DNA from 2 places in the Rossellomorea sp. DUT-2 genome. Region 1 is predicted to be linked to the other one. Evidence: riboswitches for the same ligand, from Rfam matches in the RefSeq annotation. Region 1 holds a riboswitch; the other holds the start of a gene.
What was found. A riboswitch is a leader RNA that binds a small molecule or an ion and turns the genes downstream of it on or off. The one in region 1 is predicted to bind thiamine pyrophosphate.
Positions count from the first base shown of each region.

Region 2: it holds a riboswitch for thiamine pyrophosphate, as region 1 does, so the genes downstream of both, ACOSV2_RS00465 (ABC transporter substrate-binding protein) here and tenA (thiaminase II) in region 1, are expected to answer to the same signal.

Region 1 covers NZ_JBQPEO010000002.1:43,848-51,323, reverse strand. Annotated here, with positions in the region: gene ACOSV2_RS05820 (cyanophycinase) at 1-356, shown strand, start outside; gene ACOSV2_RS05815 (hypothetical protein) at 508-705, shown strand; gene ACOSV2_RS05810 (sensor histidine kinase) at 856-1,992, shown strand; gene ACOSV2_RS05805 (response regulator) at 1,989-2,588, shown strand; TPP riboswitch at 2,878-2,985, shown strand; gene tenA (thiaminase II) at 3,103-3,801, shown strand; gene ACOSV2_RS05795 (ECF transporter S component) at 3,794-4,372, shown strand; gene ACOSV2_RS05790 (ABC transporter ATP-binding protein) at 4,387-5,814, shown strand; gene ACOSV2_RS05785 (energy-coupling factor transporter transmembrane component T family protein) at 5,811-6,614, shown strand; gene ACOSV2_RS05780 (thiamine phosphate synthase) at 6,604-7,227, shown strand; gene thiO (glycine oxidase ThiO) at 7,229-7,476, shown strand, end outside.
Region 2 covers NZ_JBQPEO010000001.1:74,660-82,135, reverse strand. Annotated here, with positions in the region: gene ACOSV2_RS00485 (TatD family hydrolase) at 1-482, opposite strand, end outside; gene ACOSV2_RS00480 (ABC transporter ATP-binding protein) at 475-1,212, opposite strand; gene ACOSV2_RS00475 (ABC transporter permease) at 1,214-1,975, opposite strand; gene ACOSV2_RS00470 (thiamine-binding protein) at 1,972-2,265, opposite strand; gene ACOSV2_RS00465 (ABC transporter substrate-binding protein) at 2,278-3,261, opposite strand; TPP riboswitch at 3,421-3,532, opposite strand; gene ACOSV2_RS00460 (phosphotransferase enzyme family protein) at 3,611-4,516, opposite strand; gene ACOSV2_RS00455 (aldo/keto reductase) at 4,603-5,505, shown strand; gene ACOSV2_RS00450 (Fur-regulated basic protein FbpA) at 5,559-5,744, opposite strand; gene ACOSV2_RS00445 (cation diffusion facilitator family transporter) at 5,841-6,734, opposite strand; gene ACOSV2_RS00440 (heavy metal translocating P-type ATPase) at 6,745-7,476, opposite strand, start outside.

The DNA of each region.
Region 1 (7,476 bases):
GGATTACCTCGGGTGATCAATTAAATTTAAATACAAAGGAATATACGATCAGTGATCACAAGGTTTCAACAAAAGACTATGAATACTACGAATATAATGCTGCTCCCCATACAGGAGTATTAACGCCTCATCCTTCACTTGCAAACTATTTAAGCTATAGCCTACTTGATAACGTTGGACAGGATGAAGTGAAGAGCTATAGTTTTTCTCAGGATGAAGGCTTCGAACTGACTTTCAAAAAAGGAGATCAAACGGAAGGCTTTTGGGGTTATAAAGATGGAAGTCAAGATGATTACTCATATCTCAATGTAAAGATGGATATCGTACCAGTAAAAATCTCGATTGAAAACAAATAGAATTGAACGGAAAGCCTGAGCGGATTGACGCCTAGGCTTTCCACTTTTTTTAGGTCATTTGCCGGTATATATAAATGATAGCATTTGTTATACTAGTGATAACAAAGTGCTAGCAGTTGCTAATAGACAGATAGGTAAAGGGGGGCGAACCTTGTCAGATCAAGGAAGAATGCAGCTTAATGTAAGGGTTGATAAGGAAACATCAGTGAAATTGGATGAAATCGTTGAATACTATCAGCAAAACACGAAAATTGGAAGAGTTTACAAAGGTGATGTGTTAACGGATATCATCCATAAATCCTATGAGATCATGCAGAAGCAAAAAGCGATCCAAAATCGGAAATATTAGTATTTTTCAATGGAGTATTTTATACGATTTTCTTGTCTATACGGTGGGACAATTCTTAAACCATTTATATGAAAATTGGTATAATTCATGTCATACTATAGGTTACATAGTTAAAAAACTGAAAGAAAAAGAGGTTATTTTATTGTGCAAATGCCGAAAAAGTTAATCAATATTCAAAAAGGTTCCGGAATTTCCCCTTATATATGGAGCATCATCAGCATCTTGCCATTTTATTTTATTTTTCAGTCCTCCTCTACAATAGAAATAGTTGTAGGGATTTCCTTGACCATCATGTTCTTTATTTCCTTACGATTTGCTTTTATTTCAAAGGATTGGCCGGTTTATTTATGGACATCGATTTTAATCGCGATATCCATTACCATGACCATTCAATTTAATTTTATCTATTTTGCTTTTTACATTGCTTACTATAATGGAAATATAAAAAACCGGGTGGCGTTTTTAACCCTATATATCATTCACTTGGTGTTAACGACGGCATCGATCAATTATAATTTTGTTATACAAGATGAATTATTTTTATCTCAATTTCCTTTTATTCTGATCATTTGGATAAGCGTCATTCTGTTGCCGTTTAATATTTATAACCGAAATAAACAGGTGCAGCTCGAAGACCAGTTGGAAGATGCAAATAAACGTATTTCAGACTTGGTCAAGCAGGAGGAACGCCAGAGGATTGCCCGTGATTTACACGATACTTTGGGTCAAAAGCTTTCTCTTATCGGCCTGAAAAGCGATCTGGCAAGAAAATTGGTGTACAAAGATCCAGAGCAGGCCCGAAGCGAATTAAAGGATGTTCAGCAAACGGCACGAACGGCTTTGAGTGAAGTAAGGACAATGGTATCTCAGATGAGGGGGATCCGGCTAAAAGACGAAATCGTCCGGATCAAACAGCTATTAAAGGCAGCGGAAATTGATTTCGTGATGGAAGATGATGTCATGATCCCCCAAGCATCACTCTTTCTGGAAAATATCTTGAGCATGTGCCTGAAAGAAGCTGTGACGAATGTTGTCAAACACAGCAAGGCGTCGCACTGTGAGCTAATCATTGAAGAGTCGGATAAAGAGATGACCATCATAGTGAAGGATGATGGTATGGGAATCGAGGGAGATTACACACTGTCTAAAGGCAGCGGCTTAATCGGGATGAGAGAGCGGTTAGAATTTGTAAATGGGAGCTTAGACGTTTTTTCCGAAAATGGGACCACTCTGATTATGAGAGTGCCGAAAGTAATTAAGCAAACAGACAGGGAGGGAATGGAATGATTCGAATTGTTATTGCAGAAGACCAGCGAATGCTATTAGGTGCCTTAGGCTCTTTACTTAGTTTAGAGGATGATATGGAAGTGGTCGGAAAGGCGGGCAATGGAGAAGAAGCCATTGCCCTCGTCCACGAGCTGCAGCCGGATATTTGTATCATGGACATTGAAATGCCTAAAAAGACCGGTCTTGAAGCTGCAGAGGAATTAAAGGGTGAAGATTGCAAAGTGATCATTCTGACAACTTTCGCAAGGTCCGGTTATTTTCAACGTGCATTAAAAGGCGGGGTGAAAGGTTATTTGTTAAAGGATAGTCCAAGTGAAGAACTGGCGAACTCGATCCGTCTTGTGATGGACGGTAAACGTATATATGCACCGGAGCTCATGGACGATGTGTACAGTGAAGAAAACCCCCTCACAGATCGAGAAAAAGAAGTGTTGGAGCTGGTTGCCGACGGGAAAAACACGAAGGAGATAGCCGATGAGCTCAGCCTCAAAACAGGTACCGTCCGAAACTACATCTCAACCATTCTCGACAAGCTTGAAGTGAAAAATCGAATCGAAGCCATCACTCAATCAAAAGAAAAAGGATGGTTTAAATGATGGGAAGGGACGGACCTCCAACATGGAAGTCCGTCCCTTCTTTTATTGTAGTGTATATAAATATTTAACCCATCCATTGTATTTGTATACATTTTTTTATAAGTGCTTAATTTTGCTTTATGAGAGCTTTATTCTAAAAAGTATTTCATTAAAATTTATTAAGGGGTATCCTTTGCTATGATTGGTTTTGTATGGAAAGGACAAATGGAAAATGATGAAAGGATTCCTATTTGGTGTTGACAAGTAAAAGAATCGTGGTACGATAACATCGAATACAAAATTTCATAGGACGATCCACTAGGGGTGCCTTCTAAAAGGCTGAGATTAAAGTGTGACTTTAAGACCCTTTGAACCTGATCTGGTTGAGACCAGCGTAGGGAAGTGGTGTTTGACGGTCACATAGAATCGAATTCTATCAAACTGATCTCAAGCCACTTTCTGTATGCGGTATGCATAATGAAAGTGGCTTTTTTTGTTGCCCATTTCGGGTCGTCTGGAAAAGGAGAAAGATACTATGTCATTTACAGCGTACTTAAGAAACGAAGTGAAGGAAATTTGGGAAGCGAGTTTTCACCATCCTTTCGTTAAAGGTATCGGGGATGGAACCCTCCCCCTTGAAAACTTCAGGTACTACATTCTGCAGGATGCCTATTACCTCTCACACTTTTCGAAGGTGCAGGCACTTGGTGCAGCCAAAGCAACAGATTTACATACTACATCCAGAATGGCAACACACGCAGTAGGAACGAATGAAGCAGAGCTTTCCCTTCATGAAAATTTCTCAAATCGTTTAGGGATTACGGAAGAAGAAAAACGGCAGTTCAAACCTGCTCCTACTGCCTATGCCTACACCTCGCATATGTATCGTTCCGCACAATATGGGGGGCTCGCAGATATCCTGGCGGCAATACTCCCCTGCTACTGGTTGTATTATGAGATCGGTGAACGCTTGAAATCATGTACACCTGAGGAGGTCATATATCAGGAGTGGATCGCAGCTTATGGTGGAGAGTGGTTTGGGGAGCTAGTAGAAGAACAGATCCAGCGACTGGATGTATTGGCAGAAACGATGACAGAAACAGATAAGGAAAGAATGAAAGAGAATTTCATTTTGAGCAGCATTTATGAATTACAGTTTTGGGAAATGGCATACACACTTGAGAAGTGGCCGTTTCAGGCATCTCTAGGTAAGGAAGGTAGAATACATGTCTAAATTAAAGCTGACGGACATTTTAGTAACGGTCGTGATCTCCATAGGTTTTGGGATTATATATAAGCTATGGGGACCGGTTTACAACCTATTAAAGCCATTTGGATTGCATGCTGATCAACTGATCTATGGCATGTGGTTCATGGCGGCAACCGTTGCTTTTTTAATCATTCGGAAACCTGGCGTCGCACTTCTGGCAGAGATTGCTGCCTCTTCAGGGGAATTTCTCATGGGAAGTGAATGGGGTCTCGAGGTACTATTGTTCGGTTTAATCCAAGGTTTGTTTGCAGAGTTGATTTTTCTTATCACCCGCTATAAGCGTTATGATGTCCTCATCATTTGTACAGCAGCTGTGGGCTCAGCAATTGGCTCAATTCTGATGGACTACTTTAAAGGATACATGGGAGACCTGGTTTTGTGGAATTTATCTCTATTTATTGGTGCCAGATTGATAGGATCCATCGTGATAGCAGGCATAGGTGCCTTTTATCTCGTTAAGGCTCTGGAGAAAACGGGGGTAACCAGTTTGGTCAGACGTGCGGACCAAAAAGATTATGATGCCCTGAATCAGTAAAGGAGGGAAGGACGATGCATATTGAAAATCTGCGCCTTACATTTTCCGGTTCAGAGAAACTGATGTTTAAAAACATAAGCCTTTCGATAGAAGACGGGGAAAAGGTATTGCTACTGGGGCCTTCTGGTTGTGGAAAATCCACACTCCTCCAGGTTTTATCCGGTGTGATACCCCATTTGATAGATGTGCCGATGAAAGCTGACTCGATTGAGCGTCCTGAATCCTTCGGATATGTCTTTCAAGATCCGGACGCTCAATTTTGTATGCCCTATGTAGATGAGGAAATTGCCTTTGTTTTGGAGAACAACCAGATTCCAAGAGACGAAATGCGAGAGATAATTAACGATCTGTTAGAGAAAGTGAATTTAAGTCTGACGGATTCCCATACAAAAATCTCCTCTCTATCAGGGGGGATGAAGCAAAAACTGGCCATTGCTTCTGCCCTTGCGCTCCATCCCCACACGCTATTTCTGGATGAGCCTACAGCCATGTTGGATGAAGAGAGTACTAGATCTGTATGGGAAACAGTGAAAACGACATGTGAAGATAAAACGTTACTTATCGTTGAGCATAAGCTGAGTCACGTTCTGGAGATCATTGACCGTATAATTCTTTTCGATGCTAATGGAAGGATAGTGGCTGATGGACCAAAGGCTCACATTTTATCAAATTTCAAGGAAACATTGAAAATAGTCGGGGTATGGTATCCGGAAGCGTGGAATGATTATCTTTCTTCCCACCCTCCGCAGAAGGTTGCCCCGTTTGGAAAGACGAATTTAAAGCTGGAGAACTTCAAAGGGTATATACAAAAAGAGGTGAAGATCCACCTTGAAAGTGCCGTAAGCCTTAAAGGTGAATGGATTGCAATCACCGGAAAGAACGGAGCCGGGAAATCAACATTACTCCACAGTCTCATGAAATTCATCCAAACGACCGGGACTTATGAATTATATGGAAGTCAGGTAAAAGGAAAGAATGTTCCAGAGGAATGTACGTTTGTTTTTCAAAATCCTGAGTTTCAGTTTGTGACAAACAGTGTGTTTGATGAGGTTGCGTATACCTTTCGGCTCAATAAAGTGGATGAAGGAATAGTGGAGAAAAAGGTGCATGCACTCTTGAAGCGTTTCAAACTTGATCCATACAAACATCATCATCCCTATCATTTATCCATGGGGCAAAAGCGCAGATTAAGCGTAGCAGCGTCCCTTGTCAGGAATAAAGATATTCTATTACTGGACGAACCAACCTTTGGCCAGGATTCCCAAAATACGTTTGCGTTACTTGAGATGCTTCAAGACTATCAAAAAGAAGGATCTACCATTTTGATGGTGACACATGATGAAAAGATCATTACTCACTTTGCATCCAGAGTATGGGTGATTGAAAATGGGCGTCTTACCCAGGATTTCCTTAATGAGATTGCAGGTAGTAAAGCAATATGAATATAGAAATCGAGCATAGAGAAACCTGGCTCCATCAAATCAATCCCAGCTTCAAGCTAATGACCTTGATCGGGCTTTTTGTATTCCTGCTTTTTATTCATTATCTTAATTGGTTGTTATATCTGGGCTTACTCTTTTTTCTCCTGTTATGGGTGTTCTCAGGATATTCATATAGAACGGTCAGTTTAATGATCCTACCCTTTTTCCTTGTTTTCATTTCTACAGCTTCATCAATGATTTTATTTGGGAAAGGTGAAACAACTTGGATGAAATGGGGATTGATCCACATTACCGAAGAGAGCTTTTATCGGGGGATCCATGTTGGATTGCGTACCATCGTATTCGCTATATTGGGGTTATTATTCGCTCTTACAACGAGACCCGTGAAGCTTTTCTACTCCCTCATGCAGCAGCTGAGATTAAAACCTAAGTATGCGTATAGCTTTATGGCCGGATTCAGATTAATACCCATTATGATTGAAGAATTCTTCACGATACGGAACGCCATGAAAGTCAGGGGAGTTAAAGAACGGAGAGGAATAAAGCACTTATTCCATAAAATGAAATCGTATTCCATTCCCCTGCTTGCCCAGAGCATCAGAAGAGCGCACCGAATTGCCGTGGCTATGGAAGCAAAAGGTTTTAATGGAAGTGGGCAACGAACCTATTACTACAGAGTAACCTTCTCGAAATATGATGGATATTTTTTGGGGAGTATTCTCATCATGATTGCGCTCAGTTATTATTTTTCTACCCATCTACCTATTTTTCCGACGGGAGATGTTCGCTATGGGAATTGAAACAAGAAAACAATTACATTTGATTTCATCAGGAATACAATCAGTGGAAGAATTAGTGAAAATCTCGAAGTCCGTTTACCCATATCTCGACATGCTCCATCTTCGCGAAAAGCAGTGGACGGGGAAAGAAATGGCTGTGGCCATTGATCGACTAGTAGCAGCAGGAGTCCCCTTAACAAAATTATGTGTTAATGATAGGGCAGACATTGCCTTTATGAAGAATGTAAGAGGGGTGCAGATTGGCCATCAAAGTGCTGATATCAGCTTAGTGAAGAGTGCTTTTCCTTCCTTACAAATTGGTGCTTCTGTACATTCCGTTGAAGAAGCACAACAGGCAATGATAAGCAGAGCGGATTACCTGCTCTATGGAAATATCTATTCTACCTCTTCAAAGCGGGGTATGCCTGGCAGAGGTTTGGCAAGCTTAGAAAAAGTGGTTCAATCCGTCCCGCTTCCCACTATTGCCATAGGAGGCATTACGCCTGAACGCGTATGTGAGGTTACGGGAACCGGAGCAAAAGGAGTCGCTGTCTTATCAGGTATTTTGCTTTCAAAAGATCCACTAGATGCAGCCCGATCATATTATAAACAATTACACAGGGGGGTAAGGTAGCTTGATAAAACAGTATGATGCTTTGATTGTTGGTGGAGGGGTGATAGGCTGCTCCATTGCTTATCAAATATCCAAAAGAGGAAAGAAAGTTCTATTGATAGAGAAGGATAGGCTGGCAGGAAAATCATCGAAAGCAGCTGCAGGCATGCTCGGCGTTCAAACCGAATTGAAGGGGGACGGCCCTTTGTATCATCTGGCGAAGGCAAGCCGTGATATGTATCCTTCCTTAGCGACCGATTTAAAAGAAAT
Region 2 (7,476 bases), on a different contig from region 1:
CAATGAAAATGTGCTTTTTCTATCGAGTGTTTTTCTAACAGGTCACAAACGATCGGTGCATGTTCATACACTGCATGAAGGATAATCGGTTTGTTCATCCTCTTTGATTCAATAATAAACTGTTCCAAGAGATCGATATACGGCTCCACTTCAACTTCAGGATGTTCTTTCAATTTATAATAAGGCAATCCTACTTCTCCAATTGCCACTATTTCCTGTTCATGCAGCTCAATCAATGATAGAAGCTCGTCGACTTCTCTTTCTGAAGGCAGTTCCTGCTCCGGATGGAAACCTGCAGCCGGTTTGATCCTTGCATCTTTTCTTGAGAGATCTATATTTGTCCTGGAAGATTGAAGGTGGAACGATACAGATATGAGCGCTTTTACAGAATACAGTTCAAGTTCCTGCAGAATCTTATCACGCTGATATCCTTCGTATAAATCCAAGTGAATATGTGCATCAATCAAGGATGGTTTACACATATTGAGAAAGCTCCTCAAAAATGCTCGTTTTCCATTTCAGAAACTCCTCCGTTAAGAGGATCTCTTTGTCGCGGGGACGTGAAAATGGTACTTTGAACTCCTTCTGCACCCTGGCTGGCCGAGTCGATAATACAATGATCCGGTCTGACAGGAACAGGGCTTCGTCAATATTGTGAGTGACAAATAGAACAGAACTCAAGTCTTCCTCCCAAATGGAAAGGAGCCATTTCTGCATGTCCAATCGTGTGAATTCATCAAGGGCAGAAAAGGGCTCATCCAGGCATAAGAAGGATTGGGGACTGACAAGGGCACGAATAAACGCCACCCGCTGCTTCATCCCACCGGATAATTCATCAGGATACGCATTCTCATATCCCTTTAGGCCTGCCCGTTCAATCATGCTCATTGCTTTATCCCTATCTTTCTTCCCATGTAACTCCTGGCCAAGCATCACATTCTCAATCACGGTCCTCCACGGCAGGAGGGACGGACTTTGAGGCATATAACTGATGGTTCCTCTTTGACCATTTATCGATTTTCCATCTAATTGAATATCCCCTGAATCGGGTGTGAATAACCCGCCGATCACGTGAAACAGCGTGCTTTTCCCGCTCCCGGAAGGACCGAGGATCGAGACAAACTCACCTTCTTCAACATGAATGGAAAGCTCATCGAGAATCAGCTCCCCATCGAAGTATTTAGACATATTTTGTATGGATAAAGTCGTCACGTTATCTGTCCTCCTTTCGGTTCCACTTAATCATGATCTTTTCTAATAACAAAATGATTCCAAAGAAAACCAGGCTGAGCAGCATAATCATAAAGATGGCTACAAATACCCTGTCTGTCCTGAAGGAAGAAGAGGCAAGAGTCATATAGACACCAATTCCTTTCTGGGCACCTAGCCATTCTGAAATCACCGCCCCCATCACACTATAGGTAGCTGAAATTTTCAATCCTGAGAAGATGGAAGGAAGTGCATGGGGCCATTCAACTTTTCGAAAGATTTGACCTTTTGTGGCTCCCGACATTTTCATGTAAAGGATGTACTCTGCGTTTGTCTGCCTGAATCCATCCAATGCCGAGACCGCTACCGGAAAGAAACAGATCAAGGTAATGACAATGATTTTCGGCAATAGTCCAAATCCAAACCAGATAACAAGTAAAGGAGCCAAGACGATAATCGGAATGTTTTGAGACAAAATCATAAGTGGATATATCGCTTCTCTTACTTTAGGCAGAAGGTGCAGACCCACTGCTGTCCCTATTCCAATTGTACATCCAATCACAAACCCTCCGATCGTAAGGAGAGTTGTCGAAGCAAGATGTCCTGTAAACGTTGACCAAGAGGCGACTCCTTCCGCCCATATTTCTGAAGGTGAAGGCATTAGCCATGCCGGCACCTCAAATACTCTTATGGTGAATTCCCAAATGATGAATAAAAGGATGAGGACCAAGAAGGGTCTCCATCCTTTCGATATCCATGCTTTCATCCTTTATACTTCTCCGTCAATTGATTCATTTCAATCCCGACAGGCTGATATAATACCTTGATTTGAGAAATGACGTTTGAGCTGCCCATTTCAATCATTCGTTCATTCATTTGTTCAATCACCTTAAATAAGTCAGGTAAATTCCCTTCCATTGTCGTTTCTAATGGATGGACTTCATAACGGACACCGGATTTTTCAATGATCGCGATGGCTTCATCCACGTATGGTATAACATCTTCACCATTTTTCGTCTTCGGAATAATTTGTATGCTTACGAGTGCGTTCCCCATTTTGTTCACCTCTTATTTTGGTAAGAATTCGTTTGTGAATGCTTTTTTACTGTCCAATTCCTTATCTAATAAATCGTTATCATACATCCATGAAGCATAGTTTTCCCAAACCTCCAGCTTCTGCTCTCCCCACCTGTCAGCGTCATCCTTGTATTTAGGAGCCAGCCATTCCTGACTCTTCATGACTAATTCTTTATCAAGATCCGGAGCTGCATCTAATAGGATCCCACCGGCCTCTTCCGGATTGTCGATTGCAAACTGATAGCCTTTTGAAGAAGCTGATAAAAATGATTTAACCGTTTCAGGGTCTTTTTCAATCATCTTTTCATTCGTCGTCAAGACAGGGGTATAATAATCCAGTTTTTCAGAGTAATCCTTTACGTACATCATATTCAAATCCTCACCGCGAAGCTCTGCTTCAATCCCTGTCCATCCATAGTAGATCCACGCAAAGTCAACATCCCGTTTCACGGCAGTAAAGAAATCTGTATCTCCCATGTTTACAAAATCCACTTTCTCTACATCTGCGTTTTCTTGTTTCATAATCGACGTCATGACGGCTTTTTCTACAGGTGATCCCCATCCTCCATAACTTTTCCCTTCAAAATCCTTTGGAGTCGTTATACCCTTATCCTTAGGTGAAGCAAACCCGGATGTATTATGCTGTATGACCGCAGCTATAGATACGAGTGGTACGTCCTGTACCCTTGCTTGCGTGACACTTTCCTGGTATCCAACTCCGAACTCAGCTTTACCCGAGGCAACGAGTTGATCTGCGCCTGCCTCACCAGGTAAGATGATATCCACATCCAGCCCCTGATCTTCAAAGTATCCCTTTTCTTTCGCAACGTATAATCCAGTGTGATTGGTATTCGGTGTCCAGTCCAGTACAACCGTAACCTTTTTAAGACCTTCTTTCTGTAATGATGTATTTCCTCCACCACTGCAAGCAGTTAAAAGAAAGACAGAACAGATGATATACATCCATTTTTTCATCATGATTCCTCCCCAAATCCTTATATGTAGTTGTAACGTTTATACTTATTCTTCACTTAGTAGAGAGAATGAATGTAAAACACCTTAGACCGTCAGGACACAACAACAAAAAAGCGCCCCAGGCTTCAGCGAGGGACGCATTGTTAAACATGATGATGTAATGTTTAAGAGAATGTTTCCTACGCTGGTATCAGCCAGTTCAGGTTCAAAGGGTCAGTATCTTATCAGGATACAATCTCAACCGGCCACACCGGTCCCCCTACACTTGTACTATGAAATTTAAACGTTATCTTCTTCCCTACTTTGCCACAGAAAAGATGGATATTCAAGCATTTCCTCTTAAATAGACTTACATTTGAAAGACCCTCTCATAATCACCGGAATTTACCAGCCTGTTAATGAACGGGATGTATGTAGATGCAACGTGTGAATACCCTTTTTGATTGTAAAAAAAGGTGTATTGAAGAAGAAAGATAATGACTAAGAATGGCATCAGTTCTTTTTCTTCCTGAGTTAAAGTTCCATCGGACTGATAGCCCTGCATAAAGGCATGGATACATTCAATTTGCTCATCCTCACCCTGCTTGACCTTGTCTTTAAGCATCCCTGCAAGAAAGTAACAGACATCTGCTATGCGGGATGCTTTTCGTATCCTCTCGAAATCTATGATCCCTGTCACCCTTTCCTCTTTCACGAGAATATTCCGCGGATGACAGTCGCTATGGACAAGTTGATGGGGCAATTTGCTATAAGAAAAGGACCAATCATTCAGCCTACCAAGAAACCCTTCCCCCCACCTTTCTATCACTGTTGAATCCTGCACGCTTATCCACTCTCTCAAATGTGTTTCAACTTTCCATTCTTCTACCTCGAATTTACAGACGTATTGTTTTAGACTGCCATGGAGTTGGGATAGGTATGTACCCACCATTTTCAAAGAAGTTAAGGAATAGACTTGTATCGGTACCCCCTTCAGCGCTTGATACAGGGAGTAGAAAACTTGATGTTGTCGTACATATGGCTGATGCGAGATCGTTAGCAGTGGCCTTTCGACAGGAAGTCCGTCTTCCAATAAAAAAGAAGTTAAGAGCAGCTCTTCTATTCGCTTCTCCACTGAAGAGTTCAATCTCTTCTTTAAATAAAACGTCTTCTCCCGACTCTTCACCTTATAAACATTGTGATGATGGCCCACGGTCTCTATGGAGGAAGGAGGAACCTTCCAGTTCAATAATAAATCATGAAGAGGTTGAATCATTTTTAATTCCTTTCGAAACATAGTAATATACGTTTAGTATGACTATGAAAGAATGTCTACATACCATATGAAAAGAGGTAGTATCGATGCAAAGAATACAAATGACGGAAGACTTATCATTCTCAAGAATCATTCATGGGTTGTGGAGACTTGCAGACTGGAATCAATCAAAGGAAGACACCCTTTCTTTAATCCAGCACAATATTGAAAACGGAATCACGACTTTTGATCACGCAGATATTTATGGCTCGTATACATGTGAGGCGTTATTTGGTGAGGCTCTTAACCTACAGCCGTCCTTACGAGCAAAGATGGAAATTGTGACAAAATGCGGTATTGTCCTACCTTCCGACAATCGTCCTGAACATAAAACACATCATTACAACACGAGTCAAAAGCACATTCTGGCTTCTGTTGAAAACTCCCTGCGGAACCTGAAAACGGATTACATCGATTTATTATTGATTCACAGGCCAGATCCATTTATGAATGGAGAAGAAGTGGCGGAAGCCTTCACTAAATTGAAAGAAGAAGGAAAGGTCCGTCATTTCGGAGTATCCAACTTTAAAGATCATCAATGGAATATGCTTCAATCCTACTTACCGTTTCCATTGATCACCAATCAAATCGAATTATCTGCATACAATTTAGAAAACTTTGAAGACGGTACGTTAAACCTTTGCCAAGAGAAACGTGTCGCGCCGATGGCCTGGTCACCACTTGCAGGCGGGGCGATCTTCAGAGGAGAAGATGAGAAAGCCGTTCGCCTTCAACATACTTTGAAGAAGGTACAAGAACAAACAGGTGCAAAGGGAATTGACGAGGTTCTATATGCATGGCTTCTTAATCACCCGGCAAACATTATGCCCATCGTCGGTTCAGGTAAAATGGAACGCATTCAACATGCAATCGACTCTATGTCCATTACATTAAATCACGATCAATGGTTTGAAATTCTGCAAACCTCTATGGGGCATGATGTTCCTTAAAGCTTTCAACAACAAAAAAGACGATCCTTTTCTAGTAAAAGGTTCGTCTTTTTTTATTGAGGTATATCTCCACCAACATAATATTCCAGATAAACATCTTGTAATTCATTCATTGAAAGCTCATAAAGCTGCTTTCCAAAATATTTATATACGCCAATCCTTAATAATTGTTGAATATAGAAGTCTTTTTTAAATTCCGGTGTCTTTTGTTGCTGTGATTTATTTTCTTGATGTAACATGTTCATCCCTCCAGTTGAAGATATACCCCACATCTGGAGGGAACTAAACATCCCCTTACACATTGGAAAGAATAGGAGAAAGAAAAGCGAGAGCTGTTACGTACAAACGTGATGATGGCCCTCTGTGACACTTTTTCCCTCAACTTGAATCGTAGAATGATGAATGCCAAATTCCTCTTCAAGAAAGGCTGAGAGTCGTAATAGAATGGTATCCCGATTCACTTCGTTTCCTACCACTACATGGCAGCTTAGGGCTGTGAATCCCGACGTGATGCACCACACATGAAGATCATGTACTTCAATGACTCCCGGGATGGCAGCCAGGCTATTCTTCACTTCTTCCGTATCGATCCCTTTTGGTGATCCTTCCATTAAAATATGAATGGAATCCTTCGTTACTCTCCATCCCGAAATAACGATTAGAATGGCAACCATGACAGATGCAATAGGATCCGCCAAGTTCCAATTAAAGAAATAAATCAAGAGTCCGGCTGCGATGGCCCCTACCGACCCCAACAAATCACCAAGTACATGAAGAAAGGCACTACGAACATTCAAGTTATGTTCCGTATCCCCTCTCATTAAGATCCATGCCACGATAATATTTACAACAAGACCTATGATGGCGATCACCATCATACCTGGTGAAACCATAGGAGTATCTATAAAACGATGATACGCTTCCCAAAAAATATAAAGGGAAACGAGAATCAACGTGATGCCATTAATGAACGCCGCCAGTATTTCAAATCGCCTGTACCCATACGTCTTCCCTTTATCCGACGCCTTCTCACCTATATAAAAGGCTGCCAGACTAAGACCTAAAGCGGCAGCATCACTAAGCATATGTCCCGCATCGGAAAGAAGAGCAAGACTATTTGTGACGATTCCCCCTATGACTTCGACGATCATAAAGATAAAAATAAATAGGAAACTGATTAATAATGCTTTCTTATTCTGATTGTGTCCATGACTGTGGTCGTGACCCACTTGACATCCCTCACTTTTGGTCTCTAACTCTTAATAGCCTTAGACCATTCAATGTTACGAGTAATGTTGCTCCCATATCGGCAAAAATCGCGATCCATAACGTAAGCCATCCTGGGATTACAAGTAATAAAGCAAGAAGCTTGATCCCAATGGCAAACGAGATATTTTGTTTGATGATGGTAAGCGTTTTTCGACTTAAGCGGATGATATATGGCAGTTTTGTAAGGTCATCGTTCATTAACGCGATATCTGCCGTTTCCAGTGCTGTATCGGTTCCTGCCCCACCCATGGCAATCCCTACATTTGAGGTTGCAAGTGCAGGGGCGTCATTAATACCATCCCCAACCATGGCGACCTTTCCATACTTGTTCATATAGCGTTTGACAAAGTCTAATTTATCTTGTGGCAGCAGGCCTGCTTTGATTTCTTTGACCCCTATTGTTCTCCCGATCGACCTGGCCGTATTTTCATGATCTCCTGTCAGCATCACCGTTTGCTCAATGCCCAAATGATGAAGGCTATCGATGATTTCGCGACTTGTTTCCCGCACTTCATCTGCCACGGCTACAAGAGCTAATGGAGTATCATCTATTCCGAACACCATGACCGTTTTACCTTCTCTTTGAAGGTTTTCAATTCCTGTTGTAGGGGAATTGGCGAAAAGGCTTTCCGCTCCAAGGAAGTATCTATCCTCACCGATCCGGCCACTGATTCCTTTACCTGTATGGGATTGGAACTCAAC